Oceanicoccus sp. KOV_DT_Chl: one gene and its partner. The main gene of each other region encodes a partner of the protein of the gene in region 2 in a complex. Links are inferred from orthologs where the notes say so. Each region holds a gene or a part of one and is shown on either strand. Other genes may lie near its edges.

Region 1 (3,336 bases), on a different replicon or contig from region 2:
AAGCATCAAACTTTTCCATAGTCGCCAGGGAATATGTACCCAAAAATATCATCGCCATCGCAATCAGTAACGACAGTATAGTAACTTTCATCTTTAAACTTAACTTGGCTAACATGAGAACATCCTCTCAAACATATTTAATAGGGTTTTAGTCCAATTCAGCTTCTACTAACTTTGCCAGTTCACGCATGGATAAGGTTTTATCCGCATCCAGCAACACAATAAAATCATTATCTTTTTTAGCGATACCCTGAATAAACTCTGCTCGAATTTGTGCGCCGAATGCCGGTGCATCCTCAATATCACTATCCTGTATCTCAGCGACTTCACTCACCGCATCGGCCAACAAACCAAGCGTGTGTTGCTGGCCATCACTTACCAACTCTATTACCACGATACAAGTTCTCCGATGCAACTCTATCGCTGGCCGCCCCAACCGAACTGCCAGATCAATGATCGGCACCACCTCGCCACGCAAATTGATAACACCACTAATAAAACGGGGCATCAAAGGCACAGCCGTTACGCCATCGTATTCAAGAATCTCCCGGGTCTTCGATAGCTCCATACCAAAAAACTCGCCGCCGATACGAAAGGTAAGGAATTGACGAGCTTCAGAAACATCCATACTTAACAATTCCGAGTGTTCACTATTCATGCAGAAAAATCCTCGCGCACACCCTTATGTCTGGACTCCATCAAGACAGCCGAGTGGATTAATTGGGGAATATCCAGAATAAAAGCAATCTCCCCGCCTCCTAATAAACTTGAGCCACCGACACCCTTCAATGCCTGGAAAATAGGACCCAGCGGCTTTATAACCGTTTGAATTTCACCATGCAGAACATCGACAATAATAGCCGCACGATCATTACCAAATTTAACTACGACTAATTTCTCTGGCTCTGTTTTACTCCCCGCTAACGCGAAGATTGATTTTAAACTCAGGTAAGGAACCAACTCTCCACGTAAATTAATGCTATTCCTTCCCGCCACATGCTCAACGGAATTGAAGTCCATACATTCAAGAATAGTCGCTTGCGGAATAATAAAATCGGTACCGTAGGCCGATACGTGAAAACCATCGATGATTGCTAACGTTAGAGGTAACCGAATACGAATCATCGTCCCTTTACCCGACTCGCTTTCTATCTCTATACCGCCTTGTAACGACTCGATATTTCTCCGCACCACATCCATACCAACACCACGACCCGACAAGTCAGTGACGGAATCCGCTGTTGATAATCCGGCATGAAAAATCAGTTGATGAATGTCGTGATTAGATAATTGCTGACTCGCTTCTACAACACCATTATCAATGGCCTTTTGACGAATCCTATTGGTATCGAGCCCGCCACCATCATCTCTTACTTCAATCACAATACTGCCCGCATCGTGGTAGGCTGAAAGCTTTAACAGCCCCTGCTCCGGTTTATTGCGCTCTTTTCTTATACTTACTGGCTCTACACCATGATCAATAGAATTTCTAACAATATGCGTAAGGGGATCGACCAACCGCTCTACCATAGATCGATCGAGCTCAGTTTCCGAACCTTCAAGTACCAGCCTAATATCTTTATCCAGCCCTGCTGCGGTATCCCGAACTACCCGTTGAAAGCGTTGGAAAGTATCACCTATCGGCACCATCCTTAAATTGAGCGCAGCATCCTGAATCTGCTCAGTAATAGACCCCATTCCGGTAACAGCTTCCTCCAGGTCATTATTAGCAACACTATCGCAAAGCAGGTCAATACGTTGACGACTTACTAACAATTCACCAATCAGATTAATTAATTGATCAACACATTCAGAATCAACTCTTATAAACCGGGTAGTACTAGTTCGCTCTTTAGTTTGCTGCTGCAGCGCCGCACTCACTACTTGTGGCGACACCTGCTGCTGGTCCATTAGCATTTCACCTAATGGTTTCTTGGCGCCACTCTCAAATAGTTGGGTAACCTGATCGCTTACTGCATCATCCAGCTCCTTAAGTGTCAGCGCACCACTATTGACTAATATTTCTCCTAGCTTGCGCTGCCCCAAACCAGAAGACTTAATGAGTTTAATATACTCCTCAATAGCACTTTGCGGTGGTACTAGCTTGATCTCGGCGCCGTCAGCAACAAACATAAACGCATCGTTAATAGCCTCTCGACTGGCACTACTTATCAAGCCCAACTCAAAATTAAAATATAATGTTTCGGGATCAAATTTTTCCTTGGCAGGCAAAGTATTAGTAATGGTTTCAAAATACTGAAACTCACCCATCGTTTTTAAAAATTTTAAAATTGAAAGGGGGTCCATTCCGTTTTGCAGTACATCTCCACTCAAGCGGATAGATAAATGCCAGCAGCCTTCACTACTATTATTTTCTTCATTATCTTCCTCGTCATCCGATGACGGCGATTCCTCTGCAAGCCACGGCCCTAACGCTTCTACCAGCTCTTGCTCAACAACTACATTTTCAGCCGAAATCTCTACACCTGCAATTACAGCAGCAACATGACTGCCAATATGATCGCCGCACTTTAATAAAATATTCAGTAAATCTTTTTCAATGTTAAAATCACCATCTCGTGCACGATCAAGGACGTTTTCTACCTTGTGAGTAAAGGCAACAATATTATCCAAACCAAACAACCCGGATGAGCCTTTAATGGTATGAGCCGCCCTGAAAATTTCATTAAGTGTTTCCGGATCGTTATCGCCATCTCCTATTCTAAGTAAGGCAGCTTCCATCTGCTCCAGTAATTCCTGAGCCTCTGCAATAAACGTATCTAGCGCCGCATCCATACTCATACAGCAACGTCCTCTTGCGTTAATATTTTCTTTAAGTTTAGCAAGTTCAATACTGAGTCAGCTGAATCACTGATTTTAGTAAGCTTTATTGATTTTTCTTCAGCGACAGCGTGGGCGAACAACACTAACAATTGTGCGCCAGAAGTATCAATTTCAACTATACCTGATAAGTCTAATTTAAGATCTGCAGCACACCATTCTGGCTTAGCAAACAGTTTGGAAAAATCCTCTTTAGCAGTATAAATTGTCATCTCCCCACTAAAGATAAGGTATAGCAACCACCTGATTTTTTCGCCTTAATTTCCATGAGTAATACTCATATAAGCATCGATACGGCTTTTAGCATTTGCTCAGGCTGGAACGGCTTAACAATCCAGGCTTTAGCTCCAGCGGCCTGACCTTGCTTTTTCTTTTCGTCCGCACCTTCTGTAGTGAGCATAATGATCGGGGTAAATTTATACTCAGCTAACTTTTTAACTTCTGTCACCATGGTAATGCCATCCATGTTCGGCATATTGACATCCGATATTATTA
Region 2 (3,058 bases):
GCAATCTTTTTAATAAGCTGACGCAAGTGACTGACCGTTTTCTCGATGTGACCTTACAGTACGTTGGCAATATTCCTTTCGATGAAGCGGTACGTAAGGCGGTTCAGCGCCAAAAGCCAGTTGTCGAACTTTCTCCCCGTAGCAAGGCTGCTCTGGCATATAAACAACTGGCTGAAAAAGTGGATCTTTGGCCGTTGCCTTCTACTCCGCGCGGGCATCTCGAGTTTTTTGTCGAGCGTTTGGTAGAGGGTGCAGCAGGACATCAATAATGTCCTTGTCTGAAGGGGTGGCAATGTATAACGACGTCGATAAACCATCGATGGAAGACATGGTGGAGCGCTACGCACCACTGGTCAAACGAATCGCTCATCATCTGTTGGCGAGAATGCCCTCTAGTGTTTTGGTTGAAGATCTGGTGCAGGCTGGATTGATTGGTTTGATGGAAGCTGCTCGCAATTACGACGTGTCCAAAGGAGCCAGCTTCGAAACCTATGCCGGGATTCGTATTCGTGGTGCCATGATTGATGATGTCAGGCGTGGTGATTGGGCACCGCGGTCGGTGCACCGAAATTCGCGTCGGGTTTCGGAGGCTATTCGTACTGTTGAATCGCGTTTTGGTCGTGATGCCAGTGATAATGAGGTGGCAGCTGAGTTAGGCGTAGAGCTGGATGAGTACTACAGCATTATTAAAGATTCAGCCTCGAGTAAGTTGTTTAGTTATGACGAGTTAATCAGTGGTGATGATCGTCCTGAAGAGCAACTACCCAGCTCCGCAGCAGATCCGTTGGACGGTATCCAAAGTGACGCTTTACGCAGGGGTTTGGCGGCAGCTATTGCTACCTTACCGGAGCGTGAGCGGTTGGTGTTAGCTTTGTACTACGATGAAGAATTGAACCTCAAAGAAATAGGCTTGGTGTTGGGGGTGAGTGAATCCCGTGTTAGCCAAATCCATAGTCAGGCCGCCTTGCGATTGCGAAGTCGGTTGGTCGACTGGCAATCTAACCCGCCTTCTGAGTAAACCATTCTCGCTTGCCGCTGAGCGCAATCTATACAGTTTTTTTGCCATTGGCCGATAAGCTTTAACTTAATGAGATAAATACATAATTTTTCTATGAAAATCTCGATAAAAATTGCTATAAAAGCCGTTATCTACTGGATACCCCCACAGCAGGGGCTAGACTGGATAGGTACGTCACTTTATACGTCAAAGCCTGAAATTCTCTGGAGGTAGCTTTGAACAAAGATATGAAAATTCTCATTGTTGACGATTTTTCAACAATGCGGCGAATTATCAAAAACCTATTGCGTGATTTGGGTTTTACCAATACATCGGAAGCAGATGACGGTGTCACTGCATTGCCGATGCTGCAAAATGGCAATTTTGATTTTCTGGTCACTGACTGGAATATGCCGGGCATGACCGGTATCGATTTATTGAAAGCGGTTCGTGCTGATGAGCGATTGAAGAACATGCCTATTTTGATGGTAACTGCTGAAGCCAAGCGCGATCAAATTGTTGAAGCTGCTCAAGCAGGCGTTAACGGCTATGTAGTGAAGCCATTTACCGCAGCCGTATTAAAAGAAAAGATCGATAAGATTTTCGAGCGGGTTCAGGGTTAGTCAGGCTGGGTAACAGCCGTAACCGCTAAGTCACTGACGCAAGGTAAAACAATTCCATGTTGGGAAAAGACAAAGGCACCGAACTCGACGGGGTGTGGGATGAGCTGAAAGGCCGGGCCCGCACGCTAGTCGATCGCTTAGAGGCCGGGGACTTCACCGGTGCTTCTAGTGCGATAGAGGACCTCAATGAGGCTCGCGACCGTAATATTTACCGCGAAGTAGGTAAATTAACTCGTGGTTTACATGAGGCCATCGTTAATTTCGATATTGGCGCACCTGAGATTCCAAATACTAGCGAGAGTGATGCCGCGGGTGATGTCGAGTCAAAAATGACCAATGCCCAGGATCGTCTCGATTATGTCATTAATCTTACGCAGAGTTCTGCCGATAAGACTATGGACATGGTGGAGGAGGGGATTCCGCTGGCGTCTGCAATTGGCGATAAGGCTGTGGCTTTACGCGAGGATTGGGGGCGTTTACTGCGTCGCGAGATGGACCCTGAAGAGTTTCGGGATTTATACCGGCGTATTGATGAATATTTAGCATTCTCAACAGATTCATCGACTCAGCTTAGTGACAAGTTGAATACGATTCTGTTGGCGCAGGATTTTCAGGACTTAACTGGCCAGGTGATCAAAAAAGTTATTAGCTTGGTACAGGAGGTTGAGGAGCGTCTGGTCGAGTTGATGCGAGTGGCTGGGCAAGTAGAAGAATTAACCGGAATTGTTAGGAAAGCCGAAGTTGCCAAAACGGAAGATGTGTCAGCTGAAAGTAAAGATGTAACTGCAGAGGGGCCACAGATTAATGCGGAACAGCGCAATGATGTGGTGTCAGGACAGGATGATGTGGATGATTTGTTATCGAGCCTGGGTTTTTAGACGATTCGACTAAGACGTTTGTTAGCTAGCATTGCGAGTGGTTACTGGGGAGTAATTAATGTTCGGTGAAGACGAAGAAATACTGCAGGATTTTCTGGTTGAGGCCGGTGAAATTCTGGAGCAATTGTCTGAACAGTTGGTCGACCTGGAACAACGTCCTGATGATGTCGGTTTACTCAATGCTATATTCCGTGGATTTCATACCGTTAAGGGTGGTGCGGGTTTTCTGCAGCTCACTGCACTGGTGGATTGCTGTCACATCACTGAAAATCTATTTGATTTTTTACGTACCGGTAAGCGTAGCGTTACGCCTGAGTTAATGGATGTGGTGCTGCAAGCGCTGGATGCCGTTAATGAAATGTTTGCAGAAGTGCAAGGCGGTAATGCGCCCTCGCCAGCAGATCCGGAATTGCTGGAACGTTTAGGTGCATTAGTCGTTGCAGAAGATGCTGCAGGTACGGCTGAAGCGCCAGTAGATGCAGCTGAAGAAGTGCCAGCTGCAGAGCCAGAGCCAGGCGGTGACATCACTGATGCCGAGTTTGAACAGTTCCTCAATGCGA

The links.
Region 1: the proteins of cheY (region 2) and UNITIG_RS10220 are in contact, whole or in part, in a solved structure (PDB 1A0O), measured with the Escherichia coli proteins. The link is inferred for Oceanicoccus sp. KOV_DT_Chl from one-to-one orthologs.

The regions. Positions count from the first base shown.
Region 1 is NZ_FQLF01000002.1:1,373,434-1,376,769, forward strand. What follows is about bases 229-3,190. They hold UNITIG_RS10220 (chemotaxis protein CheA), read right to left. Parts: upstream 2,803-3,190; coding sequence 655-2,802; downstream 229-654. Other genes in these bases: UNITIG_RS10215 (chemotaxis protein CheW), read right to left, coding at 229-658; UNITIG_RS10225 (STAS domain-containing protein), read right to left, coding at 2,799-3,053; UNITIG_RS10230 (response regulator), read right to left, coding at 3,119-3,190. In the rest of the region: UNITIG_RS10210 (methyl-accepting chemotaxis protein), read right to left, coding at 1-115; more of UNITIG_RS10215, read right to left, coding at 149-228; more of UNITIG_RS10230, read right to left, coding at 3,191-3,336. UniProt on the Escherichia coli protein: Involved in the transmission of sensory signals from the chemoreceptors to the flagellar motors. CheA is autophosphorylated; it can transfer its phosphate group to either CheB or CheY.
Region 2 is NZ_FQLF01000007.1:191,986-195,043, reverse strand. The notes cover bases 243-2,926. They hold cheY (chemotaxis response regulator CheY), read left to right. Parts: upstream 243-1,233; coding sequence 1,234-1,620; downstream 1,621-2,926. Other genes in these bases: UNITIG_RS22090 (protein phosphatase CheZ), read left to right, coding at 1,677-2,498; UNITIG_RS22100 (RNA polymerase sigma factor FliA), read left to right, coding at 293-1,018; UNITIG_RS22105 (MinD/ParA family protein), read left to right, coding at 243-269. Outside these bases: more of UNITIG_RS22105, read left to right, coding at 1-242. UniProt on the Escherichia coli protein: Involved in the transmission of sensory signals from the chemoreceptors to the flagellar motors.